DNA from 3 places in the Marivibrio sp. genome. Region 3 is predicted to be linked to each of the others. Evidence: riboswitches for the same ligand, from Rfam matches in the RefSeq annotation. Region 3 holds a riboswitch; each other region holds the start of a gene.
What was found. Region 3 has a riboswitch for cobalamin ahead of RIB45_RS17420 (CbtB domain-containing protein). Riboswitches for the same ligand answer to the same signal wherever they lie in the genome.
Positions count from the first base shown of each region.

Region 1: another riboswitch for cobalamin. It lies ahead of RIB45_RS06495 (HupE/UreJ family protein); the one in region 3 lies ahead of RIB45_RS17420 (CbtB domain-containing protein).
Region 2: another riboswitch for cobalamin. It lies ahead of RIB45_RS09310 (hypothetical protein); the one in region 3 lies ahead of RIB45_RS17420 (CbtB domain-containing protein).

Region 1 covers NZ_JAVJQE010000008.1:29,935-39,998, forward strand. The annotation lists gene acdA (3-sulfinopropanoyl-CoA desulfinase) at 1-731, shown strand, start outside; gene RIB45_RS06470 (thiamine pyrophosphate-binding protein) at 781-2,415, shown strand; gene RIB45_RS06475 (CaiB/BaiF CoA transferase family protein) at 2,558-3,790, shown strand; gene RIB45_RS06480 (COX15/CtaA family protein) at 3,894-4,982, opposite strand; gene RIB45_RS06485 (cisplatin damage response ATP-dependent DNA ligase) at 5,193-6,800, opposite strand; gene RIB45_RS06490 (ligase-associated DNA damage response exonuclease) at 6,805-7,824, opposite strand; cobalamin riboswitch at 7,896-8,091, shown strand; gene RIB45_RS06495 (HupE/UreJ family protein) at 8,140-8,367, shown strand; gene RIB45_RS06500 (sll1863 family stress response protein) at 8,408-8,692, opposite strand; gene RIB45_RS06505 (phytoene desaturase) at 8,810-10,064, shown strand, end outside.
Region 2 covers NZ_JAVJQE010000009.1:112,280-122,343, forward strand. The annotation lists gene RIB45_RS09280 (formylglycine-generating enzyme family protein) at 1-77, opposite strand, end outside; gene RIB45_RS09285 (WD40 repeat domain-containing protein) at 70-1,968, opposite strand; gene RIB45_RS09290 (hypothetical protein) at 2,028-2,294, opposite strand; gene ald (alanine dehydrogenase) at 2,676-3,800, opposite strand; gene RIB45_RS09300 (Lrp/AsnC family transcriptional regulator) at 3,960-4,454, shown strand; gene RIB45_RS09305 (TerB family tellurite resistance protein) at 4,445-4,870, opposite strand; cobalamin riboswitch at 5,009-5,259, shown strand; gene RIB45_RS09310 (hypothetical protein) at 5,295-5,672, shown strand; gene RIB45_RS09315 (hypothetical protein) at 5,732-6,076, shown strand; gene RIB45_RS09320 (class I SAM-dependent methyltransferase) at 6,073-7,152, shown strand; gene RIB45_RS09325 (MarR family winged helix-turn-helix transcriptional regulator) at 7,226-7,711, shown strand; gene RIB45_RS09330 (VOC family protein) at 7,809-8,270, shown strand; gene RIB45_RS09335 (DUF6356 family protein) at 8,274-8,522, opposite strand; gene RIB45_RS09340 (Lrp/AsnC family transcriptional regulator) at 8,689-9,150, shown strand; gene RIB45_RS09345 (dienelactone hydrolase family protein) at 9,250-9,918, shown strand; gene hutG (N-formylglutamate deformylase) at 9,979-10,064, shown strand, end outside.
Region 3 covers NZ_JAVJQE010000015.1:331,248-341,311, forward strand. The annotation lists gene RIB45_RS17400 (hypothetical protein) at 1-384, opposite strand, end outside; gene RIB45_RS17405 (phosphoenolpyruvate carboxykinase) at 531-2,138, opposite strand; gene RIB45_RS17410 (HugZ family pyridoxamine 5'-phosphate oxidase) at 2,481-3,218, opposite strand; gene RIB45_RS17415 (CbtA family protein) at 3,215-3,970, opposite strand; gene RIB45_RS17420 (CbtB domain-containing protein) at 4,005-4,184, opposite strand; cobalamin riboswitch at 4,273-4,533, opposite strand; gene pnp (polyribonucleotide nucleotidyltransferase) at 4,999-7,179, opposite strand; gene rpsO (30S ribosomal protein S15) at 7,639-7,908, opposite strand; gene truB (tRNA pseudouridine(55) synthase TruB) at 7,963-8,895, opposite strand; partial or broken gene rbfA (30S ribosome-binding factor RbfA) at 8,914-9,342, opposite strand; gene infB (translation initiation factor IF-2) at 9,397-10,064, opposite strand, start outside.

The DNA.
Region 1 (10,064 bases), on a different contig from region 3:
TCGCGCGCGTCTTCGACGAGGCGGGCGAGGCGCAGGGAATCGGCGGCTTCCTCGCCGTCCGAGACGAAACGCCGGGCCTGGAGATCGGCGCGCGCGAGCCCACGATGGGCCTGCGCGGCATCCCCGAGACCGAAGTCTTCTTCCGCGACATGGAAATCCCGGCGGCGATGGCGGTGATCCCGCCGTCGGGCTTCAAGCGCGGCTTCGCCGATCTGATGACGGCCTATAATTCGCAGCGCGTGGGCGCCGGCACGGTGGCGCTCGGCTTGGCGCAGGGCGCCTATGAGCACGCGCTCGCCTGGGTTCAGGAGCGCGAGCAGTTCGGCCGCCCGATCGCCGAATTCCAAGGCCTGCAGTGGATGCTCGCCGACATGGCGACGGGGCTCGAAGCCTCGCGCCTGATGCTGCATCGCGCGGCCGCCAGCGCGGATCCCTTCCCGGACGTGCAGTTGGCGGCGCAGGCGAAGATCTTTTCGGCCGAAACGTCGATCAAAATCGCCAACGACGCGTTGCAGCTGTTCGGCGCGCGGGGCTACAGCCGGAACAACCCATTGGAGCGCATCTGCCGCGACGTGCGCATGTTCACAATCGGCGGCGGGACCGCGCAAATCTTGCGCACCGTGGTTGCAAGCCGCATCCTTGGGCGGAAACTGCCGCAAGGCCGCGACGGCTATCTGCGCGACGACGCGCGGGACGACGCAGCGGCGCGGGGCCTGCGGGCGGCCGAATGATCGGTCCCAAGGCCCCGGAACTGGGCGCAAGAAGGGGCCGAACCATCCGATGAAACGCACCGCATCCGCGGCCGAACTGATCGCCGAACGCCTCGCTGAGGCGGGTTGCCGCCACGCCTTCGGGATTCCCGGCGGCGAGGTGGTCAGCATGATCGACGCGCTCGAGGCCGCCGGCGTCGCCTTCCAGCTGGCCAAGCACGAGAACGCCGCCGGCTTCATGGCCGAGGGGACCTGGCACATGACCGGCGCGCCGGGCGTGATGGTGGCGACGCTGGGCCCCGGCGCGGCCAACGGCGTCAATGTGGTCGCCAACGCCTGGCAGGACCGCGTGCCGCTGATCGTGCTCACAGGCTGCGTCGAGGAGGCGGAGGCCGCGACCTACACCCATCAGGTCTTTGACCACCAACAACTCTTTCGGCCGATCACCAAGGCGAGCTTCAAGCTGGCCGACGGCGCCGTCGGCGAGATCGTCGAGAAGGCGCTGGCGATCGCGATGGGGCGAACGGGCGACGGCCGCCCCGGCCCGGTCCATATCGACCTGCCGATCAAGCTGACCCGCAGCGCGCAGCCCTATCCCTCGACCGCCCACCGCCGCGCCGCGAACAGCGCGACGGCGCCGAGCGGGCGCGACCTGGAGACGGCGCAAGGTTGGCTGAAGGAAGCCGGCTGCCCGATCGCCATCGCCGGCGTCGACGTCCTCAACCACGGGGCGGAGAAGGCGGTCGCCGATTTCTGCCGCCGCTTCGGCGTGCCGCTGATCACCACCTACAAGGCGAAGGGCGTGCTGCCGGAGGACGATCCGCTGGCGCTCGGCGGCGCGGGTCTCTCGCCGGCCGCCGACAAGATCCTGCATCCGCTGATCAAGGAATCCGACCTGATCCTGCTGTTCGGCTACGACCCGATCGAGATGCGCGTCGGCTGGCGCAATCTGTGGAACCCGAAATCGACCCGGGTGGTGGAGATCGCCGCCGAGGGCGCCGATCATTCCATGCACCAGGCGAGCCTCAGCTTCGTGTGCGACGTGAAGGCGGGGGTCGAGGCGCTGGGCGCCGCCGGTCAATCGCGCGAACGCGTCTGGAAGCGCGGCGAGCCGACCCGCGCCAAGGAGTCGCTTGCGAAAGCCTATTTCACCGAGGAGGACTGGGGGCCGGCCGCGTTGATCGCCACCGCCCGCCAGGCCCTGCCGCCCGAGACGGTCGCCACCGTCGACAGCGGCGCCCATCGCATCATGCTGAGCCAGATATGGGAGTGCCCGGCGCCGCGCACGCTGCTGCAATCGTCCGGCCTGTGCACCATGGGCGGCGCGCTGCCGCTGGCGATCGGCGCGAAGCTGGCGGCGCCGGACCGGCCGGTCGTCTGCTTCACCGGCGACGCGGGGCTTGAGATGGTGCTGGGCGAACTCGCCACCGCGCGCGAGTTGAAGACCCCGATCGTCGTCGTCGTCTTCGTCGACGCTTCGCTGGCGCTGATCGAACTGAAGCAGCGCGGCGAGAAGCTGAAGAACGTCGGCGTCGATTTCACCGAGACCAACTTCGCCGCGACGGCGGACGCGATGGGCGGCGTGGGCGTGACGGTCGACAACCGGCTCGACCTCGCCGACGCCCTGAAGACGGCGCTCGCCCGCGACCGCTTCACCGTCATCGCAGCCCGGATCAAACGCAAGGCGTATGACGGGCGGCTGTAGGCGACGGCCTCTCTCCACCGGAGAGGGGACGGGGTGAGGGGCCGCGCCCGGCGGTCGAGCAAAGCCGTTCACCCGGGCGGCTGCGCGCCCGACCTCTCCCACGGGGAAAGGTTTTCTTCGAGACCCTGACGCTGAGGACACGATGACTGACGCCCCCCTGCCCTTGGACGGCCTGCGCGTGCTCGACCTGAGCCGCATTCTGGCCGGGCCGACCTGCACGCAGTATCTCGGCGATCTGGGCGCCGACGTGCTCAAGATCGAACGACCGGGCGCCGGGGATGACACGCGCAAATGGGGGCCGCCCTATCTGCCGGGCAAGGACGGCGCGCCGACCCAGGAGAGCGCCTATTACCTCTCCTCCAACCGCTCGAAGCGCTCGGTCGCGGTCAATATCGCGGACGCCGAGGGGCAGGCGCTGATCCGCCGGCTGCTTGAGAGCTGCGACGTGCTGGTGGAGAACTACAAGGTCGGCGGCCTGAAGAAATACGGGCTCGCCTATGAGGACCTGAAAAAGGAGTTCCCCGGCCTCGTCTATTGTTCGATCACCGGCTTCGGCCAGACCGGGCCCTACGCGAAACGCGCGGGCTACGATTTCTTGGCCCAGGGATTGGGCGGGATCATGTCCATCACCGGCGCGCCGGAGGGCGAGCCGATGAAGGTCGGCGTCGGGATCGCCGACGTGATGTGCGGCATGTACGCCGCCACCGCGATCCTGGCCGCGCTGCGCCACCGCGACCGCACGGGCGAGGGGCAGCATATCGACGCCTGCCTCTTGGATACGCAGGTCGCCTGGCTGGTGAACGAGGGCTGCAACTATCTGCTCTCAGGCAAAGTGCCGCGACGGTTGGGCAACGAGCATCCGAACATCGTGCCCTACAAGGTCTTCGAGGTGGCGGACGGCCATGTCATCCTGGCCGTCGGCAACGATTCGCAGTTTCAGAAATGGTGCAACTTCGCCGGCGCGCAGGATCTGGCGGTCGATCCGCGGTTCCTGACCAACAGCCTGCGGGTCGAGAATCGCGAGGCGCTCTACGCCGAAATGCCGCGCTACATGCGCGCGAAGACGATCGACCAGTGGGTCGACGGCCTGGCCGAGATCGGCGTGCCCTGCAGCCCCGTCAACACCATCGACCGCGTGTTCGAAGACCCGCAAGTGACGGCGCGCGAGATGCAGATCAATCTGCCGCACCATCAGGCCGGGGGGGACGGGACCGCGCCCTTGATCGCAAACCCGATCAAGTTCTCCGGCACGCCGATCCGCTACCGCCACGCCCCGCCGACGCGCGGCCAGCACACGACGGAGGTGCTGCAGGAGCGGCTGGGACTGGAAGAGGTCGAACTGGAGCGGCTGCGCGCCGCGGGGACGATCGAGTAGATCCGCGTCATACGACGAGCCCCCGCGAAGGCGGGGGCCTATGCGAGCGCCGAGCAGCGGTGGAGCGAGTGTGAGGAGGTCCCCGCCTTCGCGGGGGGCTCCCTCAGGCTTGGGCGGGCGCGCCCCGCAACTCCTTCAACGCCCACAGCGTCAGGCAGAAGACGATCGCCGCGCCCGCCTGGTGCAGCACGCCGAGCGGCAGCCAGACGATCGAGAGCAAGGTTGCGATTCCCAGCGTCACCTGCAGCAGCACGCCCGCCATCAGCGCATGCGCGGCCCAGCGCACGCGCGCGTGCAGCGCGGCCCCTTGGCGCACCGTCCAGAGCCAGAAGGCCGCGACGACGGCCGTGGTCAGATAGGCCATCATGCGATGGTCGAACTGCACGACAGAGAGATTCTCGAACAGGTTCCGCCAGCCGAGCGCGGCGTCCCAGAAGGGGGTGGGGACGAAGCCGCCGCCCATGGTCGGCCATTCGTTGTAGATGAAGCCCGCCCGGCTGCCCGCGACGATCGCGCCGGAGAGAACGGTTAAGAAGACCACCGCATGGCACCAAGCCCCGAGGCGGCGGTAGCCTCTCGGCGCGGCCGCCCGCCCCGCCTCGATCGGCCACAAGAGCGACAGCGCGAGCCACACCAGATAGCCCAGGATGAAGAAGGCCATGCCGAGATGGACGGCGAGACGATATTGGCTCACCTCCGTCCGGTCGACGAAGCCGCTCTTCACCATCCACCAGCCGATGACGCCCTGCAGCCCGCCGAGGACCAGCAGGATGAAGCCGTGCTTCACATAGCCCGCCGGCATCCGCCCGCGGATCAGGAACCAGAGGAAGGGCGCCGCAAAGACGACCCCGATCATCCGCCCCCAGAAGCGATGGAACCACTCCCAGAAGAAGATCTCCTTGAAGGCCTCCAGGGACATGCCGCGGTTCATCAGCTGGTATTGCGAGGTCTCGCGGTAAAGCTCGAAGACCCGCGCCCACTCTGCGTCCGTAAAGGGCGGCAGCGTCCCGATCAGCGGGCGCCACTCCACCATCGAGAGCCCGCTTTCGGTGAGCCGCGTGATCGCCCCGATGATCATCATGGCGAAGACCATCAGCGCGCTCGCGGCGAGCCAGAGGCCGACCGCCCGGCGGTTCCGGGCGTCGTCGCGGGGGGCGGTCAGATCGGCGGAATGCGGGACGCTTGCGCTCATGCGCCGCTATTTACGCTGGAGACGCCGCCTTGACCAGACGTAGGAGCCGAGATGCGGCGGCGGGTCGCGGGATAGCCTGACTGGGGCCGCGTGAAACACGCAAGAAGTCCCCGCGAAAGCGGGGACCTGTCTGCGGTATCCGCCCAATCGCCGGAGCCCGCCCGACAGAGGGCCCCGCTTTCGCGGGGGGCGCCGGGCGTTGACGGAGGCCTATCCGGCCGCCGCATCCGCCGCCGGCTTCTCGACCAGCGCCTCCAGCGTCTCGATCCGGTCGGCCTCCTCATGCGGCTTGTCCCAGCGGATGCGGGAGACGCGCGGGAAGCGCATGGCGAGACCCGATTTGTGGCGGGTCGAGGGGTGGATGGAATCGAACGCAACTTCCAGGACCAGCCCGAACTCGACCGCGCGCACCGGGCCGTAGCGCTCCACCGTGTGGTCGCGCACATACTTGTCCAGCTGGCGCAGCTCCACGTCCGTGAAGCCGAAATAGGCCTTGCCGACGGGCACGATCTCCTCGCCCCGCCAGACGCCGAAGGTGTAGTCGGAATAGAAGCTGGAGCGTTTGCCGTGGCCGCGCTGGGCGTACATGAGCACGCAGTCGGCGACCAGCGGATCGCGCTTCCACTTGAACCACGGCCCCTTCGGTCGGCCTGCCAGATAGGCGCTGTCGCGGCGCTTCAGCATCAGCCCCTCGATCCCCGCCTCCCGCGCGTCGGAGCGATGGCCGTGCAGCTCGTCCCACCTCTCGAACGGGACCTCCGGCGACAGGTCCAGCCAACTCTTGTTCTGACGCGCGACGAAGGCGGCGAGGCGCGCGCGGCGGGCGTCGAGCGGCAGGGCGCGCAAATCCTCGCCGCCGTCGAACAGCATGTCGTAGGCGCGCAGATGCGCGGGATAGTCGCGCAGCATCTTGGCCGAGACCGTCTTGCGGCCGAGGCGTTGCTGCAAATCGTTGAAGGGTCTGACCTGATCGTCGCGCAGGATCAGCAATTCGCCGTCCAAGACGGCGTCGAAGTCTGCGCCTGCGACGATTTCGGGGAAGCTTCCGCCGATCTCGTCGCCCGTGCGTGAAAAAAGCTTCGCCGCCCCCTCCGAAGCCGCCAACTGAACGCGGATCCCGTCCCACTTCCATTCGGCGGCGAAGTCGGCGGGGTCTAGGCCGTCGAGCTCCGTCTCCTCCAACGGGTTGGCCAGCATCATCGGGCGGAACATCAGCCGGTCGTCCACCGCCGGCGGCCCGGCCCGGCCGTCGAGCCAGGCGAAGAGGTCCTCATAGGGCGGCGCGAGGCCGAACCACAGCTCCTCGATCCGGTCGAGATCGACCTGGCCGTAGCCGGCGAGCGCCGTCTTGGCGAGGCGCGCCGAGACGCCGACCCGCAAGCCCCCCATCAGCAGTTTGAGGAGCGCGAAGCGGCCGCCGGCGTCCAGCCGGTCGAGCCACCCGGCCAGCAGATCGGGGACGTCCTTCTTGCGCGCCTCCTGCACCGTCTCGACGACGCTCGAGAGCGCGAGCGGCGCGTTCTCCCGCGCAGGCTCGTCCGGCCCCGGCCACATCAGAGAGACGGTTTCCGCCAGATCGCCGACGTAGTCGTAGGACAGGCGGAAGAGGACCGGGTCCGCGCGCTCTTCGATCAGCCCGCGAATGACGGCGGGCGTGGCGACGCGCTTCTCGAACCCGTCGGTCAGGGCCGCCAGCGCCCAGCCGCGGTCCGGATCGGGGGTCTCTGCGAAGTAGCGTTCAAGATGGCGCAGCTTGCCGTTGCGCGACGCGGTGAAGACGAGACGCTCCAGCAAGTCGGCGAAGGCTTTGACCGCCATCGGTTCAGTCGTCCTCCTCGTCCTCGCGCCCGACGAGGGAAAGGGCGTCCGCGTCATAGCCCTCGCGTCGGGCGTAATGGACCAGCGCCTCCTCCCGGCCGTGGGTGACCCAGACCCGCGGCGCGCCGACGTCGGCGAGCGTTTGGATCAGCTCGTCCCAATCGGCGTGGTCTGAGAGGATCAGCGGCAACTCCACGTTGCGTTGGCGCGCGCGCTGGCGCACCCGCATCCAGCCCGACGCCATGACGCTGAGCGGGTCCTTGAAGCTGCGGCTCCATTTGTCGGCCAAGGCGGAGGGCGGGCACAGCACGATCTCGCCGGCGAGGCTCTTTTTGTCTCGACGGCTCACCGGCTCGAGCGGCCCGAGCGCCACGCCGTGCGCCTCATAGAGCTCGCAGAGCGCCGTCATCGCGCCGTGCAGATAGATTGTGCGGTCGTAGCCCGCCTGACGCAGCAGGCGCAAAAGCCGTTGGGCCTTGCCGAGCGCGTAGGCCCCCAGCAGATGCGTGCGCTCGGGGAAGGTCTCGAGCGAGCGCAGAAGCTTCCCGATCTCCTCCGAATCCGGCGGATGACGGAAGACCGGCAGGCCGAAGGTCGCCTCGGTGATGAAGACGTCGCAGGCGACCGGCTCGAACGACGGGCAGGTGGGATCGGCCCGGCGCTTGTAGTCGCCGGAGACGACGACCCGCGCGCCCTTGTATTCGAGGACCGCCTGCGCGCTCCCCAGCACATGGCCCGCCGGCGCGAAGGAGACCGCGACCGGGCCGATCCTGACCGTCTCGCCATAAGCCAGCGTCTGCTTGGTCTTCCAGGCGTCGGCGCCGTAGCGCGCGGCCATGATCGCCAACGTGCCTTCGGTCGCCAGCACATGGGAATTGCCCCAGCGCGCGTGGTCGGCGTGGCCGTGGGTGATCACCGCGCGCTCGGCCCCGCGGTGCGGGTCGACATAGAAGTCGCCCGGCGCGCAATAGAGCCCGCCGTCGGTCACCTGCAGCCAGCGTTCGGGATCGGCGTCCGTCGTCATGGGCGAAAAGTTAGGGCGGCGGGCGGCCTGCGCCAATGAAACCGTTGCGGGAGCGCCTGCGCCTCGCTACCGTCCGGTTCGTTCGTGACGGTCCAGGGCGCTTTTGCGTTCGGGATAATCGGGAAGCCGGTGCAAGGCCGGCGCGGCCCCCGCCACTGTAAGGCCCCAAGCGGCCGCCTTCCAAAGACGCCACTGGTCGCGCGACCGGGAAGGCGGAAGGCGGAGACGGGGTCGAGCCAGGAGACCGGCCGTCGCGACGTTGCGCTTCATCCGAGAAGAGGGCGGAGGGCCCTCGCCAATGGAGAATTGAAAGACATGATTCGCACCACGCTGACCGCCCTGGGCGCCGCCGCGTCCGCCGCCCTGATTGCGACGCCGGTCCTCGCCCATCCGGGACACGAGCCGATGTCGGGCACGCTGCACGCGATCGCTCACGAACTCGGCGGGCTCGACATCCTGCTGACGGCGGTGACGCTCGGCGTCGTCGCGGCGCTGGCCGCGCGGCCCGTGATGCGCAAACTGAAAGAGCGTCGCCGGGACTGATCCCGACGACGCTCCGTCTCAGCGTCGATCGCCGCGGCTCTTAAAAGCGCGACTTCGCGCTGTCCAACGCCGCCTTCAGGTCGGTGACGGCGAGCTGCACGCCCGCCTTGGCGTCTTCCCAGGCGCTTTCGCTGGCGTTGCGCAGGTCTTCCAGCTTCTGCTCGGTGCGCTCGCGCTTCTCGCGGAGCTCCTTGAGCTTCTCCTGGCTTTCGATCTGGGCGTCGGCCTCCTTGGCTTTCGCCTTGGCCTCGATCTTCTCGATCTCGGCCTTGATTTCGTGCAGTTGCGATTCGAGCCGTTTCTGCAGCACGTCTCTGGTCTCCATCGGAGATCTCTCCTTTCTATCCTTTGCGTCTACGGCCCATGTGATAAGGCGACCCCTTTTTGTGAAGGGGTGTTCATCCCTTGCGTCCGGCGGATGTGCGCCTGATACTGTCACGTGATGTTGACGCTCGATTCCGCAGACGCCGCCGCGCCGCCGACCGATCCGCCCGGATCGGACGAAGGCGAGTCGCGCCCGCACGCGATCGTCATCGGCAGCGGCTTCGGCGGGCTGGCGGCGGCGATCCGGCTCGGCGCGAAAGGCTATCGGGTCACGGTGTTGGAGCGCCTCGACGGGCCCGGCGGGAGGGCGGCGGTCTTCAAGCAGGACGGCTTCACCTTCGACGCCGGGCCGACCATCGTGACCGCGCCGTTCCTGTTCGAGGAGTTATGGGATCTCTGCGGGCGGCGCTTCTCCGACGACGTCGAGCTGCGCGCGCTGGAGCCCTTCTACAAGGTGCGCTTCGACGACGGCGACGAATTCGCGCTCTGCAGCGATCCGGCGGCCATGCGCGCCGAGATCGCGCGCATCAGCCCGGCCGACGCCGAGAATTTCGAGCGCTATATGGCGCAGAGCGAGGCGATCTTCCGCGTCGGCTTCCTGGAGCTTGGCGACCAGACCTTCGACGATCCCAGAGCCATGGTGAAGACCATCCCCGACCTGGTGCGTCTCAAGGCCTATCGCACCGTCTACGGGCTGGTTTCGCATTTCTTCAAGCACCCGAAGCTGCGTACGGCGCTCAGCCTTCATCCGCTGCTGATCGGCGGCAATCCGTTCCAGGTGACCTCGATCTACGCGCTGATCGCCCATCTGGAGCGGCATTGGGGCGTCCACTACGCCATGGGCGGCACCCACAAGCTGATCGAGGGCATGGTCGATCTGCTGCGCGGCCAGGGCGCGCGGGTGCGCTACGAGGCCGAGGTCGCCGAGATCACCGTCGAGGGCGGGCGCGCGACCGGCGTTCGCCTCAAGGACGGGGAGACGATCCCCGCCGATCTCGTCGTCTCCAACGCTGACAGCGCCTGGACCTACAAGCACCTGCTGCCGTCGCACGCCCGCACGCGGTGGAGCGACGCCAAGCTCGCGCGGGCGAAATACTCGATGAGCCTGTTCGTCTGGTATTTCGGAACCGACCGGCGCTACGAGCATCAGCCGCATCACATGATGGTGCTGGGGCCGCGCTATAAGGAATTGCTGACCGACATCTTCTCGCGCCACAAGCTGGCCGACGATTTCAGCCTCTATCTCCACCGGCCGAGCGCGACCGACCCAAGCGTCGCGCCCGAAGGCTGCGACGCCTTCTACGCCCTCTCGCCCGTCCCGCATCTCGACAGCGGCGTCGACTGGGCGCGCGAGGCCGAGCCCTATCGCCGGA
Region 2 (10,064 bases), on a different contig from region 3:
CACGCCTCAACCTCTTCAGCGGTGCTGCCGCGCTGAAGCCGCCCGCCAGGGACGCGCGCCGTGCGCGGCTCACTCATTGTAGCTGGAGCTCAGCAGGCGCTCGGTCACCGCACCGTGCGCGCTCAGCATTTCGCTATGGGGCCGAAAGCCGTGCAGGCGGCCGCTGCGCCCGTAGGTGAGGACCTCCAACGGATACGCCCCCTCGACCTCGTCCTCCAGGCACAGGACGCCTTTCGAGTAGTCTTCTTGGTCGGCCCCGAGATAGAGCCGCTCGCCGCTGGCGAAATCGCACAAACCGATCTGCGTCGTATAGCTGATGAAGATCAGATAGCCGTACCGCGCGCTCCAGCAGAAGTCCTCGATCGTATTGCCGACCGCGGTCACCCATTCCTCCGCGTGATCCTCCTCCAGCCGATACCGATACAACGAATCCTCCTGATTGTAGGCGAGCGTCCCCTCATCAAGCCATTGCACCCGCTTGACCCGCTTGCTGACGGGTCCCGGATGACGCTCCTCCAACGTGCGCGCGTCGAGCAGACGAATGCGGCCGTGACGCTCCCCCACCGCCAGCAGATCGCGGGCGGGATTGTACGCCAACGCCCAGAGCGGCATGTCGGCGGGCGAGCGCCACTGCGCCTCGACCGCCCCGCTCTCGCCATGCAGGCGCAGGGCCCGACCGTCTTCCAGGCAGACGAAAGCCGCCGTCCCGTCGGCGCTTACGGCCACGTCGCGCACGGCGCTCCCCAAGTCGGCGAGTTCGACGCACGGGCCGCCGTCCGTCGGCGCGCGCAACAGCTTGCCGGACGTCTGCGCCAGGAACAGGACGCCGTCTTCCGAAGCCGTCATCCGTTTGGTGTAGGACGCGCGCTCCGTCTTGCGCAGCACGGCCGTCGGGGTCAGGTGCAGCCGCTTCTCGTCCGGGTCGCCGCCGACGTGCAGGATCACGATTTCGTCGCCCTCCCCCGTCGCGGCGAGCCGGCCGTCCGGCAACCGACAGACGCTCCATAGGGGCGGCGGCGTGCGACGGGTCTTGGCGACCGGGCCGCCGGCGGCGAGATCCACCTTGTAGATCGCCCCGTCGAAACACTGCGCGTAGCCGACATCAGGCGCGTCGGGCAACGTCTTGAACCAGCGCATCTTGAAGGGCGCCTGGTAGACGACGCCTATGGGCGCGCATGTCTCCGGGTCGATTTCGTAGACGCGGCGATCGAACCCGACGGCGAAGGCACGCCCTGAGGTCTTGTTGAAATGCACATGCTCAAGGTCGTCCAAAGTGAAGACCGGCCCCGCGCGTTCGACCGAGCGCTGCATCATGTCGAAGCGCAGCACCCGTCGATCGTCGGTCGCGACGAGATAGCGGTTATCCCCCACCGCTTCGAACCAGTGCACGTTGTTGGAGCCGATGCGAACTTCCTCCAACGTCAGACCGTCGCGCGAGAAGACGACCAGGCCGAGCGCCCCCGTCGCCAGCACGTGCGATCTCGCATCCGGATAAAACGCCGTCGCGAAATCCTCCAAGCCGTGCAGCCGGGTGCAATGTATGAGCTCGAACCGATCGCCCCCATAGTCGAGTTCCAAGACCCCGGCGCTCGCCGACCGGGTCGCGAGCCGCGGCTCGGTCGGATGGAAGCAGAGGGCCTGGCTCTGGCTGTTGTTGCGCGGCACATCGACCACATCGTTCCAGGGGCGCAGGAGACGGGTCGAGAAGCGATCGATCAGCCGCGGCTGCGTCGGATCCTCGACGTCCACCAGGGCGATTTGGCTGTCCATTCCGCGTGTCGCGAGAAGGGGGCGGTTCGGATGCGCCGCCACGGCGTAGAGGTCTCCGAGATTCGTTTGCAGCCGCGCGATTTCGTGAAGCGCCGTCGGCTCGAACAGGGCGATCTCGCCCGACTGCAACCCGCCGACAAGAAAACGGCCGCCGGGATCGACGGCCATTGAGTTGATCTTGAAGGCGGTTGCGGTCATCGGAGCCGACCCCGCGACAGTGCGTTTTTCTTGAAAGGCCCCTGGGGCGCGCGCGCAGACTAGGCCGACACCTCCTTGATGTTGGCCATGATCTGGAAACCGCCCGGAAGACGGGTCTTCGCTTTGCCCTCGAACAGATCGACGCCGCCCATGACCTTCTGGTTGACCAGAGCGTTCAGGATGTAGCGGAAGGTATCGTCATCCACGTCCATGCCGAGGTCGTGACGCAAGCCCGTGAAGGCCACGTCCAGACGCTTCAGCGCCTCCGGATTGCTCTTCAACTCCTGCAGCGCCTTCGACGCCGCCTCCAAATTCGCCCGTGACATATCTCGAGTCCCCCTTGTGTGATTGAGTTTCGGATAAACGCTTTAGTAGGTACGCAGCTATTATAATATCTAAAGTGGCAAAAAGCGGAAGAGGGTTTCTGCGTCGCGCGGGTCCCGCAGGGGCGGGGCGGGCCGACGCCCGAGGCCCACGCACGAGGTCGCCGCGCCGTGAAGGCGGTTGAGCGAACGCGGCGACGATGACGAGAGGAGCGCTTCCGCTCCACGAAGACCTCGCAGGCGGCCGGGGCGCGGCGAGCGGACGATCCCAGTATACGGCCAAGCCACGCCCTCCGCCGACGCTTCGAAGGACGGGAGATCGACGCCCTCTTCGCCCGCGCTCGGGCGCGCAGGCTGAGCGCACGGCGCGCGGCGCCGTGTCGCTCAGTAGGAGATGCCCAGCGCCTCCTCGGGCGCCGTGTAATCGTAGCCGAGCGTCTCCGCGACCGCTTTATAGGTGATCGCCCCTTCGTGCACGTTCAAGCCGGCGCGCAGGTGTTTGTCCTCGGCCAACGCCTGACGATAGCCTTTGTCGGCGAGCGCCAGCGTAAAGGGGAGCGTTGCGTTGTTGAGCGCAAAGGTCGATGTGCGGGCCACTGCGCCCGGCATGTTGGCGACGCAGTAATGAACCACGCCTTCCTCGATATAGGTCGGCTCGGCGTGGGTCGTCGGACGCGAGGTCTCCAGGCAGCCGCCTTGGTCGATCGCAATGTCGACGACCACGGAGCCTTCCGGCATCGTCTTCAGCATCTCGCGGGTGATGAGCTTGGGCGCCGCCGCGCCGGGCACCAACACCGCGCCGATCACCAGATCCGCCTCCTGGACGCCCTTCTCGATGGCGTCGACTGTCGAATACAGCGTCTTGGCTCGGCCCTGGAACAGCTCGTCCAGCTCCGCCAGCCGGCTTGCGCGGCGTTCGAGGATGGTGACGTCCGCGCCCATGCCGACCGCCATGCGCGCCGCGTTCGCGCCGGAGACGCCGCCGCCGATGACCATGACCTTGGCCGGCGGCACGCCCGGCACGCCGCCCATCAGCACGCCGCGCCCGCCCTGAGCCTTCTCCAGGCAATGCGCGCCGGCCTGGGCGGCCATGCGGCCGGCCACCTCGCTCATCGGCGCCAGCAGCGGCAGGCCGCCGCGCGCGTCGCTCACCGTCTCGTAGGCGATGGCGATGGCGCCGCTTTCTTTCAGGCCTTTAGTCTGCTCGGGATCGGGCGCAAGGTGGAGATAGGTGAACAGCACTTGGCCCGCGCGCAGTTTGGCGCATTCGAAGGCTTGCGGCTCCTTGACCTTCACGATCATCTCGGCCTCCGCGAAAACGGCGTCGGCTCCGTCGACGATGCGCGCGCCCGCGGCCTCATAATCCGCGTCCGGCGCGCCGACGCCGCCGCCGGCCCCGGTCTCCACCATCACCTGATGGCCGTGATGGACCAATTCGCGCACGCTGGTGGGGGTCAGCCCCACCCGGTACTCGTGGTTCTTCACTTCCTTCGGCACGCCGACCAGCATCGCCTTCACCCCTTCTCTTCGGCTTGAAACCGGTTGTTGATTGCACAGACCAGTGTAAGCCTGCGGCCGGGGAATGTCCTTTCGTCCTGAGCGGACCAATCGGCTTGTTTTGCAGAAAATTTGCGTTGCAAGCGATGTATCCGCATATATCTTGCAAAAATGACCTTTGACGCCGCCGATATCCGCATCCTGGAGGCGATCCAGGATCACGCCCGCGCGACGCTGGCCGAGTTGGCGGAGCGTGTCGGCCTCTCCGCGTCGAGTTGCCAGCGCCGGCTGCAGCGTCTTGAGCAGGACGGCGTCGTGGAACGCTACACGGCGGTGTTGAACGAAGCGCGGCTCGGGTATCAGTCGAGCGTCTTCGTCAAGGTGACGCTCGCGTCGCAGACCGAAACCCACTTGAAGGCGTTCGAGGGCGCGGTCGCCGCCTGTCCGGGCGTCGTCGACTGCTTCCTGCTGGCGGGCGAGGCGGATTATCTGCTGCGCGTGGTTGTCGCCGACATGCGGGATTTCGAGCGCATCCACCAGCAGCACCTCTCGCGCTTGCCGCATGTTCAGCGCATCCAATCCAACGTCGCCTTGCGCCCCGTGGTGCATCGCACGGTGCCGATCCCGGGGAGCGCCCGCGCGGCGCTCGACGCTCCTCATTCGTAATCGGCGAGATCCCGCCCGAGGCGCCGGCACACGGCCGCGATCTGGTCGCGCTCGCCGGGCGCGTATTCTCCGTCGGCCCGACTGACGGCGAGGCAGACTTTGACCAAAAGATCCCCCGCCTCAGCGTCGTCCTTCATGCGCGCGACCGCATCCAGGGCGCGCTTTCGGCCTTTTGTCGGGTTTGCGGTCACGCCCTCGACATACTCGTTGAAGAGGTCGACGGCCTCATGCACGTCGAACAGCGCCAGCCGGTCTATCGCCTCCAGCACGTCGTCGACGCGGCTTTGTTCCGATAGCGAGACCTCGCCGTCCGCCATCGCCACGAGCGCGCACGCCGCCATCGCCGCGTCCAGGAACGGTTGCTGGCGATGGCGCTCCAACGTGTCGGCGATGGCTTGGCGCAACGTGTCGAACATAATGAGCGCGAGACCTTCGTCGCGGAACCGGACGGGCGAAGACCGATCATCGCCCGAAGCCCCGCCCGCGGTCAATTCGCCGCCGACGGAACGGGCGCCGTCGTTTTCGCGCTGGTCAAAGCCTCGAACTGGTGTAGCCTTTTTCTTCATCGAGGCGGTTCCCCGGAGACGGGGACGAAGAGGGAATTCGGTGCGGCCCGTCTGACGTCGGGCCTATGCCGAAGCTGCCCCCGCAACTGTAAGCGGCGAGCCTCGTCGCCCCAGCGCGCCACTGCGGCGTCCGCTCGGGTCCCGATCGCAACCGATCGAGGGACCGGCGGACCGCGGGAAGGCCGGCGACGAAGCCCTGACCCGCGAGCCAGGAGACCTGCCGCCTCCCAACCCTAGTCGACGACCGGGCGGGGTGCCCCGGGAGGAGGTTTTTATGGCGTATTTCGATTCGGCCCCTTCCTTCGCGACGCGGGGCAGCGCCGCGCGATCGCACGACGGCGACTCCATGCGGGCGCATGACGGAGACTCCCTGCGCGCGCATGACCGCGACTGGGCGCGGCTTGATCCCAGCGCTGCGCTGCGCGGGCTGCTGGCGCTCGACGATCCGCCGACGGGCCTCGCGGAGGACGCGTTGTTGGGCTGGCTGATCGCGCTGCCGGGCGGCGTCGACCCGGCCGACGCGGCGCGCGAGTTGGCCAAGCGGCCGGAGCTTTCCGCGAGCGGCGGCGAGGCGGCTCGGCTGCGCGACCTGCTGCGGGACGTCTCGCGCTACCCTGCGGCGGCGCTTTCGCGCGGACGCAGGCGACGCTAAGCTCATCGCCACGCCGCCGGGCGCAGGTCCGGCCGCAACGAGGACGAGCGGAGCGGATCATGCCATTCGTCAGGCGCGACGGCCGGGGCGCAGTGGTCGCCGTGGAGGCGCGGAAGTCGGAACGCTGCCCGCACTATATGGCGGCGGACGACCCTGAGCTTGCCGCCTTTCTCGAAGAGCTGGGCCTCGGCTCGGGCGCGCGCGATCCCCAGAATCTGCTGACGCAGAGCGATCTGGAAATGAGCCGGGTGTTGGAGGATCTGGTCGACCTTCTGATCCGCAAGGGCGTGCTGGACGCCGCCGAACTGCCAGCCACCGCGCGCGAAAAACTGACCCGCCGGCGCGAGCTTCGAGGCCACCTGAAATGGCTCGCAGAGATCGTGGGCGAGGACAAGGTGATTTGACGGAGGCGACCGGCGGCGCCGGCTTGGACGGACCCATGCTGGGCCGCGCGCTGTCGATCGCCGGCCTGACGGTCGACGGCTCGTCGAGCGCGTTGAGCGTTCTTGCGGGCCGCTTCATGCGCCTGAACGCCCACCAGAAGCGGCACTATGAGGCCAATTGGGCGGAACTGCTGAACCGGCTCGAACGGGTGCTCGACGCCGCGGCGAGTGCGGCGGACGTTCTGGCCGAGATGGACCCTCCGCCCGAAAGCGACGGTCTCGTCAGCGCCTTCATCCGACGTCAGAGCTTTCCGGTACGCATAGCGCCGGGCGCGTTTGTTCCCAAGCCGGGACATCTCGTCGTCGTTAGCGACGGACGTTATCGCCAGGCGCCGCGCGCCGCCTGCCGGGACGAACGCTATCGCGACGCCGTCGTCGCGGCGATCGACCCGCGTGTCGACGCCGTCGTCGAACTGGGCTGCGGCTGGGGGCGGAATCTCGCCGCGATCGCCGCGCGCCTGGGGCGGCCCGACCTGCACTATGTGGGCGCGGAACAATCGCACAGCGGCCGCCAGGCGGCCCAAGCCCTGATGGCGAAGCCCGGCGGCGGACGCTTCACGGCGGCCGCTTTCGACTTCTACGCACCCGACTTCTCCTTCTTGGAGGGGCTAAAAAATCCCGTGATCTTCAGCTGCGCGGCCGTCGAGCAAATCGCGTTTCTGCCGCCGTCTTTCCTGGTCGATCTCGCCAAGCGCGCGCCCGGATGCCGCCTCGTACTGTTCGAGCCGTTCGGCTGGCAGGCGGATGCGGCGTTGGCCCAGGCGACGCTCGGCCGCTGCTTGACCGCAGTGCGGGACAATGCGCCGCTTTCCGCGATCGCGGAGCGCTACCGCTTCGATCTGGACGACGCCGTCCTGAACGCGAACGCAAGCGTTTGGGCGCTTTGCTGCTGCTACAATATGAACCTCTTCTCACTGATCCGGCGCGGCGAGGCGGACGGCCTGTTCGCGATCGAAGAACTGGTTCTGAACCAGGCCGGCTCGAACCTCTTCAATCCCTACAGCCTCGCCGTATTGCGCATCGCCTCGGACGCGTGAGCGTCGGTTGCGCCGTCCGTCGCCCTCGTTTTATATGAAACGATCGAGAGGTCGAACGCCGAAGAGGGTCAGGATGGATCAAGCCGCTCCTTCCTCCGGGAAAGACGACGCGCTGGTGTTGGAGCGCTTCCTACCCTATCGCCTCGCCGTCTTGGCGCACACGGTGAGCGGCGCCTTGTCGACGATCTATCGCGATCGCTTCGACCTGACGATTCCGGAATGGCGGGTGCTGGCGAATCTCGGGCGGGAAGAGCCGAGTTCGTCCAATCGCTTGGCCGAGCGCGGCTCGATGGACAAGGCCAAGGTCAGCCGGGCGGTCGCCCGCCTGACGGAGGCCGGTCTCATCACCCGGGAGACCGATTCGCGCGATAATCGATTGATCGTCCTCAGGCTCTCGAAGCGCGGGCGAAGCGTCTATCAGCGCATCGCGCCGCTGGCGCTGGCCTGGGAAGCGGATCTGCTGGAGGGATTGGGCGATGAGGAGCGCGCGGCGCTCGACGCCGCGCTCGCCAAACTGCAGGCCCGGGCGGAAGCGCTGAAGGGCGAGGCCGGAGGGTGATCGGCCCCGCCGCAGTCCCGAAAATGGGGCTGGAGCGAACGGCGTCGCCATGGGCATCATAGCCGCGGTTCGCGCGCCGTTTCAGGATCACCGCCCCATGACTAAGAAAAGCACCAAGACGCCCTGGATGCCCGCCCCGGATTTCGGTCGCGGCCTGCCGCCCGGGCTCGGCCTAAATCTGCTGGTTCGCGACGTAGAAGCGTCGGTCGGCTTCGCCCAGCACGTCTTTCAGGCGGAGCCGGTCTATTGGGACGAGGATTTCGCCTTCCTGCGCCTGCCCGCGATCGGCGCTCAGTGGATGCTCCACGCCGACCACACCTATTCGGATCATCGGATGAGCGGCCTCGTGCGCTCCGTCCAGGGGCGGGGCGTCGGCGCGGAATTCCGGCTCTACGGGCTCGACCCTGACGTCTGCGAAGCGCGTGCGCGCGAATGGGGCTACACCGTCCTCGACGGGACGATCGACAAGCCCCACGGGCTGCGCGAGTGCTATCTGTTCGATCCGGACTGGTATCTTTGGGCGCCGTGCGTCCCGCTGGCGGCCGAGCCGCCGGGGTGAGCGCTACTCCGCCGGCGCGGCGACGCTCCGGCGCTCGGCGCGCACCCGGTTGGTCACCATCCGCTCATACAGCGCTGCGATCCGCCGGCTGCCCGTCTTGACGCAAGCGAAGGGAAGTAAGGCGTGAATCAGGCAGGCGAGGCCGGCCAAGAAGCACCCGCCGGCGAAGCTCAGCGCCTGCCCCATATGCTCGCCGTAGCTTTCTCCGACGCTCGCCGGGTGCTCGGTGAACAACCGCTTGAGATCGGTCATGGCGCGCTCTCCTCTCTCGCTCTCAGGATGACGCGACCAGCCTAATGCGATCGGCGGGACAAATCTTTGCGAACATCGCGCCGATCCTGGATGGTCTTAGAAAAAGATTTTATAATAAAAGCGTTTACTGGTATGCTATCGCACCCCTGCCCCGAAAGAAGAAACAGTGGACGCAATCGACCGACGGATTCTGGCCGAACTGCAGCGCGACGCCGCGCTGTCGATGAGCGAGTTGGCGGAGCGCGTCGGCCTGTCCACCACGCCCTGCTGGCGTCGGGTCAAAGCCTTGGAGGAAAGGGGCGTGATCCGGGGACGGGTGGCGGTGTTGGATCCGTCCAAGATCGGTCTGGGGGTCACGGTGTTCGTCGCCGTTCGCACGGCCCACCACAACGCCGACTGGCTATCGCGTTTCGCGGAGGCCGTGAAGCAGTTTCCCGAGGTCGTGGAGTTCTACCGCATGTCGGGCGAGATCGACTACATGCTGAAGGTCGCGATCCCGGACATCCCGGCGTTCGACCGCTTCTATAAGCGCCTGATCGCCTCGGTCGACATGACAGACGTCTCCTCGTCCTTCGCGATGGAGGAGATCAAGAACACGACGGAACTGCCGCTCGACTATTTGACGTAAGCGGGAGCCGCGTCTTTTCACGTCCCGACGCGCCGCCTATGTCTTAAGCTCAGCGACGCCGACGAGACGCGCCGCGCGACGAACAAGAGGAGCGAGCTTATGGGCGACATGATCAAGATCGACTGTCCGGACGGCCATCAGGTCGACGGCTATCTGGCGGAAGCCGACGCGCCCAAAGGCGGCGTCATCGTCATCCAGGAATGGTGGGGGCTGAACGACCAGATCAAGCGCACGGCCGAGCGGTTCGCCGCCGCAGGCTACACGGCGCTCGCGCCCGACCTCTATGAAGGCCGCATCGCCGGCGACGCCGATGAGGCCAACCACATCATGAGCAATCTCGACTGGGGCGGCGCGGTCACGCAGGAGGTGCGCGGCGCCGCCCAGGCGCTCAAGGCCAAGGGCCTGAAGGTTTGCGTCATGGGCTTTTGCATGGGTGGGGCGCTCACCATCATTTCGGGCGTGAAGCTGGACGAATGCGATGTCGCCGTCTGCTTCTACGGCATCCCGCCGAAGGAGCAGGCCGACCCCGCGCAGATTCGGGTCCCCTTCCAAGGCCATTTCGCAACGCAGGACGATTGGTGCACGCCCGAGGCCGTCGGCCAATTGGAGGCGGAGTTGAAGCAGGCGCCGGCGCCGGTGGCGGAATTGCACCGCTACGAAGCGCAGCACGCCTTCTTCAACGATCAGGTCGAGGCCTACGACAAGAACGCCGCTGAGACCAGCTGGGGCCGCACCATCGACTTCCTGGAGAGGCATCTGGCGACCTAGACGCACGGCGAAAAAAACGCCGCGTCGACAGAAGCGCGGCGACGGCCTATAGAAGCCGGCATGAAACCCTACCGATTCAACCAGGGCGCGGGGCCGGTGCTGGTCAGCATCCCCCATGCCGGCTTGGCCGTTCCCGACGAAATTCT
Region 3 (10,064 bases):
CGGCGCGCGCGGCGCGATCGCGGTCGGCACGCCCGCCTTGACCGCGCCGATATGCATCAGGATCGCCGCCGGCTCGCCGGGTCCGTGGATCATCAGGGGTCGGTCGGCGCCCAGGTCCCGATCGATCAGCGCCTGCGCGATGCCGTCGGTCAGGCCGGCCGCCTCGTCGAAGCCGAGCGACAGGCCGGGCGCGATCAGGAACGGCCGGTCCGGCGTGCGGACGGCCGCGCAGTCCAGCCATTCGGCCGCCGCCCCGAAGCTCGGCGCCCGCTCGGGCAGGCCGTGCAGGATCGGCCCGCCGTCCTCCGCCGCCTCCACCCGCACCGCGGCGGGCGGCAGATCGATCGGCGCGGTCGGCGTCGGTCCGTCCGGATAGAGCTCCATGAGGTCTCAGGCGTCCTCTTCGACTGGTCTGGCGTCCAGTCTAACACGCTCCGACGCGCCGCCCCACCAAAAGCGAAAGCCCTACATCGGTCCCGCCCAGGAACTCCCGCACAGGCGGATATCCGCTGAGGCGTCGCGCCGGGTCCCTAGGCTGCGTAGATTCCCGCTTTCTTGACGTCGTCGGAGACGTGGTCCTCGAACTGCTCGAAGTTTTTCTCGAACAGGCCGCGCAGGGTGCGGGCCACTTCGTCATAGCGTCCGCCGTCGGCCCAGGTGCTTTTCGGCTGCAGCACCTCCGCCGGCACGTTGGGGACGGCCTCCGGGATCAACACGCCGAAATTCTCGTCCGGGACCTTGGCGACGGAGCCGAGCTTGCCCTCGATCGCGGCGCGCACCATGGCGCGGGTGTGGTGGATCGACATCCGCTGCCCTTCGCCGTAAGAGCCGCCGGACCAGCCGGTGTTGACCAGCCAGCAGCGCGCGCCGGACTGCGCCATGCGCTCGCGCAGCATCTGGGCGTAGACGGTCGGATGGCGCGGCATGAAGGGCGCGCCGAAGCAGGTGGAGAAGGTCGCCTGCGGTTCGGTCACGCCGCGCTCCGTCCCGGCGACGCGGGCGGTGTAGCCGGACAGGAAGTGGTACATCGCCTGTTCCGGCGTCAGCTCCGCGATCGGCGGCAGCACGCCGAAGGCGTCGGCGGTCAGCATGACGATGTTCTTCGGCTGTCCGCCCTGGCCCGTCGGCTCGATGTTGGGGATGAAGTCGATCGGATAGCTGGCGCGGGTGTTTTCGGCCAACGTGCCGTCGTCGAGGTCGAGCTCGCGCGTCTGCGGATCGAAGACGACGTTTTCGAGGATCGTGCCGAAGCGCCGGGTGGTGGACCAGATCTCCGGCTCCATCTCCGGGTTGAGCTTGATCACCTTGGCGTAGCAGCCGCCCTCGAAATTGAAGACGCCGTTGTCGGACCAGCCGTGTTCGTCGTCGCCGATCAGCCGGCGCGTGCCGTCGGCCGACAGCGTCGTCTTGCCGGTGCCCGAGAGCCCGAAGAAGATCGCGACGTCGCCCGCCTCGCCGATATTGGCGGAGCAATGCATCGGCAGCACGCCGCGGGCCGGCAGCAGGTAGTTCATGATCGAGAAGACGGACTTCTTGATCTCGCCCGCGTACCGGGTGCCGCCGATCAGCACCAGGCGCTGGGCCAGATTCAACAGCACGAAGCATTCCGAATTCGTGCCGTCGCGTCCGGGCAGGGCGTTCAGATGCGGCGCGTGCAGAATCGTGAAATCCGGCTCGAAGCCGCTCAGCTCGCTCGCCGCGGGGCGAATGAACATGTTGCGCGCGAACAGGCTGTGCCACGGGCTCTCCGAGACCACCCGCACCCGCAGCCGATGCTCCGGATCGGCGCCGGCGTAGAGGTCCTGGACGAAGACGTCGCGGTTCTGAAGGTAGCTGGCGGTCAGCGCGTGCAGCTGGTCGAAGCGGCGCTCCTCGATCGGCTTGTTGACCGCGCCCCACCAGACCTGGTCGCGGTTGGCCGGCTCGTCGACGATGAACTTGTCGTTGGGGGAGCGGCCGGTGTAGGCGCCCGTCTCGACGCTGAGCGCGCCGCCCGTCGTAATGGTCCCAAGGCCGCGGCGCACCGTCTCCTCGTAGAGCGCCTCGGCGCCGTAGTTCCAGTGAACCGGGCCCGGATTGACCACCCCGTGATTGTCGAGCCCGAACGCGCTGGGAGTCCCGAGATCTTTCGACGCCAAGGCTTTCCTCCTCCTTGCAAGCGGCCCGGCCGCGCCCTGAGGGCGGCGGCCCGGCGGTTCTTCGGGGAGGGCGCGCTTCGTTGCAAGCGGCGCGCCTCGCCCCGGACCCCATCCGATCCGCGACCGGCCGCTTTCCCCGTGTCGGGAGGCGGCGCCGGGCGCGGCTTTCGGCTGTTCTGACGACGCCGCCGGTCGACCCGCGGGACGGGGCGGTCGACGGCCGAGGGTTTGCATAGCGGGGCGGGGCGGGGGGATCAACCGATTCCGCGGCCCGACGGCGCGCCCGGCGCGCAGGCGTCCGCGCGAAAGCCGTTCAGCCCGCCCCGGGGCGCCGAGACCCCGTTACGCCCGCGCGCGTTTGACCAGCCGTACGAGCTCGACCCGCGCGGCCTCGGCGTCGCGCACGGGCTTGTCGAAGGGAAGCCGCGCGGTCTCGCCGCCACGGCGCAGGTCCGCGCCTTCGGGGTCGATCCCGGTCAGCCGCCAGCCCGCCCCCGGGAGGCCGAGAAGCCGGTTGGCGTAGAGGGCGACGGCGTCGGAATGATCCTCGTTCATGTGCTGGACGACGTCCGATTCGGCCGCGGACAGCCCCGCCGCGTCCGCCGAGCCGGGGTAGAGCAGGGCGTCCGCCTCCTCGATCCAATGGATGCGTCCGAAACCGGCGACCAGATGGGCGCGCTCGATCTCGAAGCGATAGAGCGCGAAATCGCCGAACCCGGCGTAGAGCGCGGCCGAGGGATGGCGGGCCACATAGCGCCCCTGCAGGCGGGCGCGCTCGGCCGCGTCGGCCACGCGCTCGATGCGGCCCAAAAGGCTGGCCCGCGCGCCCGTCAGCGGCTCCGCGAGGCCGGCCGTGCCGTCCAGCAGCAGGGCGGCGCGCGGGTCGGCTTTCAGGTTCTTGGTGTGGTCGGCCAGGTCGCTCAACAGCATCACCGGCCGGCCGGCGAAATCGCAGGCGGTGAGGACGAGAGAGACATAGGGCGCGCCCCCGTCCGCCGTCTGCGTCGACAGGGCGGCCCGGTCGACCGTGCGGGCCAGCGTCCGCACCGCCTCCGCCGGATCGTCGGCGCCGCGCGTCATCGCACCCCGGCGCGCGCGGCGTCCTCGGCCGCCGCCTCCGCTTCGCCGCGGGCCCAGAAGGTCCCCGCCGTCCAGCCGAGCAAGGCCCAGAAGACGGCGGAAACCGCGATCGAGGTGGCGGCGTACTCCGCCGCCAGCTCCGGCGGCGGCGCGCCGCCGGCGTAGCCCGGATGCGGCGCGCCGATCAGATGGGGCAGCGCGATCAGGGCGAGGCCGCCCAGGATCATCGGCCATTTCGCCGCGCCCTCTTTCGCGAAGACGGCGAGCGCTAGGCCCGCGGCCGTGGCGAGAGCGGTCCCGATCCACCAGATCTGGCGGTCCACGATGTCGGCGGCGAAGGTCCCGGGAAGCTCCGGCGGCAGGCCGGCCGCCGGGGCCAGCGTCAGCGCGAGAAACCCGCCTGAGCCCCAGATCAGGCCGCGCCGGCCGTCCACTTTTCCGCCATAAACGGCGAAGGCGGCAGTCAGCAGCAGCGCGAAGCCCGTCGCCAGCACCATGTTGGCCATGACGGTGTAGAGCAGCCGTTCGATCCCGGCGTCCGGCGCCCAGGGCGCGCCGATCGCGCCCGTCCCGTGGTCGTGCTCGGCGTGCGCGAGCACGATGCGGAATCCGTCGAGCGCCGGGGCGGCGGCGCTCTCATAGGTTTCCGCCTCCATCAGGATCGGCGTCGTGGTGATCGTCTGCAGGCCCGAGATGAGCGCGCCGACGAGCACGCCCGCGGCCAGCGCCGGGGCGATGATGCGTTTCAGCATGGAACGGTCCTCGGCGTGACGCCGATCCCCGGCCTTAGTGGCAGGGGAAGGCGAAGGCGTGGCGCGCGTCGTGCGCCGCATTGTGCAGCGTCGACGAATTGGCGAGCCCCGCCCCGAAGACGAGGAGGGCGCCGAACAGCGCGGCGAACAGCGCGGCGGCGAGACGGGTTTGCGGGCGCGCGACGGCGCCCGTCTTGGCGGTCATGGTCTGCATGGAAGTCTTCCCCCTTCTTTCGTCACACCCGACGAAACACGCCTGCGCGCGACAGCGGCAGGCCCTTCAGGCGAAGCGGCCCCGAATGGGCGCGCCTCAACGCTCGGCAGGTCTCCCGGCTCGCGGGTCGTCGCTGAAGGATCCGCCTTCCCAGCGCGCGCGAACGCGCCCCAGTGGCTTCGCCGATCCGCCCTCTCTCAGGGCCGGATCGGGGATCCCCGCTCGCCGCCTACGGTTGCGGGGGCAGCCCGGGCTCGGCGCCCCCTGATGGGTAGGCGCTCTCCCCGTGTTCCCTTTTAATCCCCCAGGCCTTTGGCCGTCCCGGGGAACCGATCGTCTGCCGGAATCAGTACGACGCGACGCTATCGACGGTCAAGCGGCGATGACAGACCCGCGCCAGAGTCCCCGGCGAAAGCGGGGACCGGGTCGGGCGGCGCGCCGGCGGCGGCGCAGGCCGCGGGAGGCCCCCGCCTGCGCGGGGGCGCCTGATAACAAACGCCCGGCCCCATAAACCCCGCAGGAGTCCCCGCGAAAGCGGGGACCTGGTCGAGCGGCGCGCCGGCGGCGGCGCGGGCCGCGAGAGGCCCCCGCTTGCGCGGGGGCGCCGGGCGGAAAACTGCGGCAAGCGCGACAACGCTGTCGGGAGTCCCCGCGAAAGCGGGGACCTGGTCGAGCGGCGCGCCGGCGGCGGCGCGGGCCGCGGAAGGCCCCCGCTTGCGCGGGGGCGCCGGGAGAGGCTGCGATGAAAAACGCCCGCGGGGCGGACCCGCGGGCGTCTCTCGTCTCAGGCTGCTCTCAGACCGATGGGGCGCGATCAGTCCTCGCGGCGGTTCCGCCGGGGGCGGTCGCCCCGGTCGCCGCCGCCGCGCGGCTCGCGCTTGGGCAGCTGGTCCTCGATGTCCTCGCCGGTCTCCTGATTGACGACGCGCATCGAGAGGCGGACCTTGCCGCGCTCGTCGACGCCCAGGCACTTGACCCAGACCTCGTCGCCCTCGTTGACCACGTCGCTCACCTTCTCGGTGCGGCCTTCGGCCAGCTCTGAGATGTGCACGAGCCCGTCGCGGTTGCCCATGAAGTTCACGAAGGCGCCGAAGTCCATGATCTTCACGACCTTGCCGCGATAGAGCTTGCCGGGCTCCGGCTCGGCGACGATGCCCTGGATCCACTCGACCGCCTTCTGGCCGGCGTCGCCGTCGACGGAGGCGACCTTGACCGTCCCGTCGTCGTCGATGTCGACCTTGGCGCCGGTGACCTCGCAGATCTCCCGGATCACCTTGCCGCCGGTGCCGATGACGTCGCGGATCTTGTCCTTCGGCACCTGGATCGTGACGATCCGCGGCGCGTTGGAGGAGACCTCCTCCCGACCCGACGTGATGGCCTTGGCCATCTCGCCCAGGATGTGCAGGCGCCCGTCGCGGGCCTGGGCCAGCGCGGTCTGCATGATGTCCTCGGTGATCGAGGTGATCTTGATGTCCATCTGCAGCGAGGTCACGCCCTGCTGCGTGCCGGCCACCTTGAAGTCCATGTCGCCGAGATGGTCTTCGTCGCCCAGGATGTCGGACAGCACGGCGACGCCCTCCGGGTCCTTGATCAGGCCCATGGCGATGCCCGCACAGCTTTTTTCCAGCGGCACGCCCGCGTCCATCATCGACATCGAGGTGCCGCAGACGGTCGCCATCGAGGAGGAGCCGTTCGATTCGGTGATCTCCGAGACCACGCGGATCGTGTAGGGGAAGCTCTCCTTCTCCGGCATCAGCGGGTTGAGCGCGCGCCAGGCCAGCTTGCCGTGGCCGATCTCGCGCCGCCCGGTGAAGCCGACGCGGCCGGCCTCGCCCACCGAATAGGGCGGGAAGTTGTAGTGCAGCATGAAGTGCTGGCGGAATTCGCCCTCCAGCGCGTCGATGATCTGCTCGTCCGAGCCGGTGCCAAGCGTGGTCACCACCAGCGCCTGGGTCTCGCCGCGCGTGAACAGCGCCGAGCCGTGCGCGCGCGGGATCACGCCGACCTGGCAGTCGATCGGCCGCACGTCGGCCAGACCGCGGCCGTCGATGCGCTTGCCGGTCTTCAGGATATTGCCGCGCACGACGCCGGATTCTAGCTCTTTGAAGAGCTTGCCCGCCAGGGAGACGTCAAGCTCCTCCTCTTCGAGCTTGGCGATCGCGGCCTTCTTGACCTCGCCGACGGCGTTCTGACGCTCCAGCTTGTCCTTGATCGCATAGGCGTCCTGGAGGCCGGCCTCGGCCAGCTCCTTCAGGCGCGCGCGAACCGGCTCGGCCGCCGGATCCTCGCCCGGCAGGTCGAACGGCTCCTTCGCCGCGTCCTCGGCCAGGTCGATGATCATGTCGAGCACCGGCTGGAACGCCTTGTGGCCGAACATGACGGCCTCGAGCATGCGCTCCTCCGAGAGTTCGGAGGCCTCGGACTCGACCATCAGGACGCCGTCCTGCGTGCCGGCGACCACGAGGTCGAGCGCGCTGTTCAGCTTGGTGTCGAGCATCGAGGGGTTGAGCGTGAGCTCGCCGTCGATCTCGCCGACGCGCGCGCCCCCGATCGGACCCATGAAGGGCGCGCCGGAGATCGTCAGCGCCGCGCTGGCGCCGATCATCGCAGGGATGTCGGGATCGTTCTCGAGATCGTGGCTCAAGACGGTGCAGATGACCTGCGTCTCGTTCTTGAAGCCTTTGACGAACAGCGGGCGGATCGGACGGTCGATGAGACGGCTGGTCAGCGTCTCCTTCTCGGTCGGCCGGCCTTCGCGCTTGAAGAAGCCGCCGGGGATCTTGCCCGCCGCGTAGGTCTTCTCCTGGTAGTGGACCGAGAGCGGGAAGAAGTCGAGGCCGGCCTTCTCCTGCTTCTCGAAGACGACGGTGCACAGCACCGCCGTGTCGCCGTAGGTGGCGAGCACCGCGCCGTCGGCCTGTCGGGCCATGCGCCCGGTCTCCAGGGTCAGCGTGCGGCCGCCCCACTCGATTTCACGTTTGTGGATTTGAAACATCTCGTCTCTTCAGTCGTTCGGCGTGCGGCCCGCGCGTCGTCGCGGAGGCCGCCCGCATCTCTTTTCAGCGGTCAACCGGCCCCCTCCCCATGAGGGGGTCCGGCCGGCGCGCCGCCCCTTGTCGGGCCGTCGTCGGGGCCTGTCGCGAAACCCGGGTCTGTCGGTCGTCCCCACCCGGATCGGTCTAGCCCGCTTCATGCGCTTGGTCGGCGCGCGGGCTGTTTCGCGGCCCCGGCCGACGGCCGGGCGATGCGCCTATGGTGTCGTCGCCTCCGGGAGCGCCGCGCGCATGCGGCTCGGGCCCGGACCCCTCCGCCGAGCGGGGGACTTGTCCCGCGGCGGGCCCCGTTTCGGCCGACCGGCCTGAGCCGGGGCGGTCGAAAAACGGGAGCGACAAATGCGAACGGGGCGCCGGCGACTTTTCAGGTCGCGGGCGCCCCGCCCGAAACTCAATTCTGCTTAGCGGCGAATGCCAAGGCTGGCGATCAGCGTCTTGTATTTCGCCTCGTCGCGCCGGCGGACATAGTCCAGCAGGCGCCGCCGCTTGCCGACCATCATCAGGAGGCCGCGGCGGGAATGATTGTCCTGCTTGTGGCCCTTCAGATGCTCGGTCAGGTTCGTGATCCGCTCGGTCAGAATGGCGATCTGCGCCTCCGGCGCGCCGGAATTGCCGTCCGATCCGCCGTATTCCTTGACCAGTTCCGCGGTGCGTTCCTTGGTGATCGACATCTCTTGCGTTCGTCCTCTTCCACGGTATCGGGTTGATAAATCCGCGGCGCCCGCTCAGCGCGCCGCCAGCACCCGGATCGGCTTGATCTCGCCCCGGCCGTAACGCGCCAGCGCCACGGCCCTGCCCCTGTAGAGGGCGACCAGCGCGTCGCCGTCCTGCAGCGCGCCGATCCGATCGAGATCGATCTTCCGGAGAAGCGAGACCGCCTGGCCGTTTCTGAGCCGCGTGGCCTCCGCTTCGCTCAAAGCCATCGCCGGGATACCGTCCAGCGCGGCTTCGATGGGGAGCAGGCGCTCCGCCAATGCGGCGGGGTTATGCCCCAATCGCTCCAGCGCTTCAAGGGAAATCGCCTGGGTTTCCGCAAAGCCGGCGACCGCCGTGCGGCGCAGATCCTCGACCAGCGCCACGGTGCCCAGCGACGCGCCGAGATCGCGGGCGACGGCGCGGACGTAAGTCCCCTTGCCGCATTGCATCTCCAGCACCGCCCGGCTCGGGTCGGGCCGCTCGATCAGGCTCAGCGCGCGGATCGTCACGGGCCGCGCGGCGATCTCCACCTCTTCGCCGGCGCGCGCCTTGTCGTAGGCGCGTCGACCGTCGATCTTGACGGCGGAGAACTGCGGCGGAACCTGCTGGATTTCGCCGATGAAGGCGGGCAGGGCCGCCTCAATCGCGGCCGCGTCCGGCAGCAGGTCGGAGCGCTCGGTCACCGCGCCTTCCGGGTCGAGCGTGTCGGTCGTCTCGCCGAAACGCACGGTGAAGCGGTAGGTCTTTTCGCCGTCCATGACGTACTGGACGGTCTTGGTCGCCTCGCCGAAGGCGATCGGCAAAAGGCCGGTCGCGAACGGGTCCAGCGTGCCGCCGTGGCCGGCCTTCCGGGCGTCGAACAGCCGGCGCGCGCGGCTGACGGCGTCGGTCGAGCCCAGCCCGGCCGGCTTGTCCAGGACCAGCCAGCCGTCGATCGGCTTGCCTTTCTTTCTGCGCCCCATGCCCTGCGCGCCCGCCGATCAGTCGTCGTCGGAATCGGGTTTCGCGATGTCGCGCCGAACCTCCGGACGACTCAACAGCGCATCGATGCGCGCCGCCTCGTCGAAGCTCTTGTCGGTCTTAAAGCGGAGGTTGGGCGTGAATTTCAGCTTCACCTCGCGGGCCACCTGACCGCGCAGGAAGGAGGCCGCGCGCTGCAGCGCCTCGCGAACCTCGCGCTCGCGCGCCTCGCCCGCCGCCTTATCCTGGGCCGAGGCGCCGAGCGGGGTGACGAAGCAGTCCGCGTTCTTCAGGTCCGGGCTGACCCGAACCTCGGAGACGGTGACCGACACGCCGGCCAGCGCCGGGTCTCGCAGCTCGCCGCGCTGAATGATCTGCGCCAGCGCGTGGCGCAGCTCTTCGCCGACGCGAAGCTGGCGCTGCGTGGGTTCTTTCGCGCTCATCGCCCTATGCCGCCTTGCGGTGGAAGTGAGGGGGGCGAGCCGGGGAGGCCGCGCGCGCGCTTACAGCGCGCGCGCCACCTCCTCGACCTCGAAGCACTCGATGAAGTCGCCGACCTTGATGTCGTCGTAATTCTCGAACGCCATGCCGCACTCGTAGCCGTGCTGCACCTCGCGGACGTCGTCCTTGAAGCGTTTCAGGGTCTTGAGCGAGCCCTCGTGGATCACCGTGTCGTCGCGCAGCAGACGCACCTTGGCGCCGCGCTTGACCGTGCCTTCGGTCACCATGCAGCCCGCCACCTTGCCGGCCTTGGTGACGTTGAAGACCTCGCGGATCTCGGCGTAGCCCAGGAACTTCTCTCGCTGCTCCGGGGCCAGCATGCCGCTCAACACCGACTTCACGTCGTCGATCACGTCGTAGATGATCGAATAGTAGCGGATGTCGACGCCGTCGCGCTTGGCCAGATCGCGGGCCTGCGGATTGGCGCGGACGTTGAAGCCGATGATGACGCCGCCCGTACCGGCGGCCAGGCTGACGTCGCTTTCGGTCACGCCGCCGACGGCGCCGTGCACGACGCGCACCTTGACCTCGTCGGTCGCCAGCTTCTCCAGCGAAGCGGTGATCGCCTCCAGCGAGCCCTGCACGTCGGTCTTCACGATGACCGGCATCTCCTCGACCTCGCCGGCCTTGATCTGGTCGAACATCGCTTCGAGCGAGCTCTTGCCGGCGC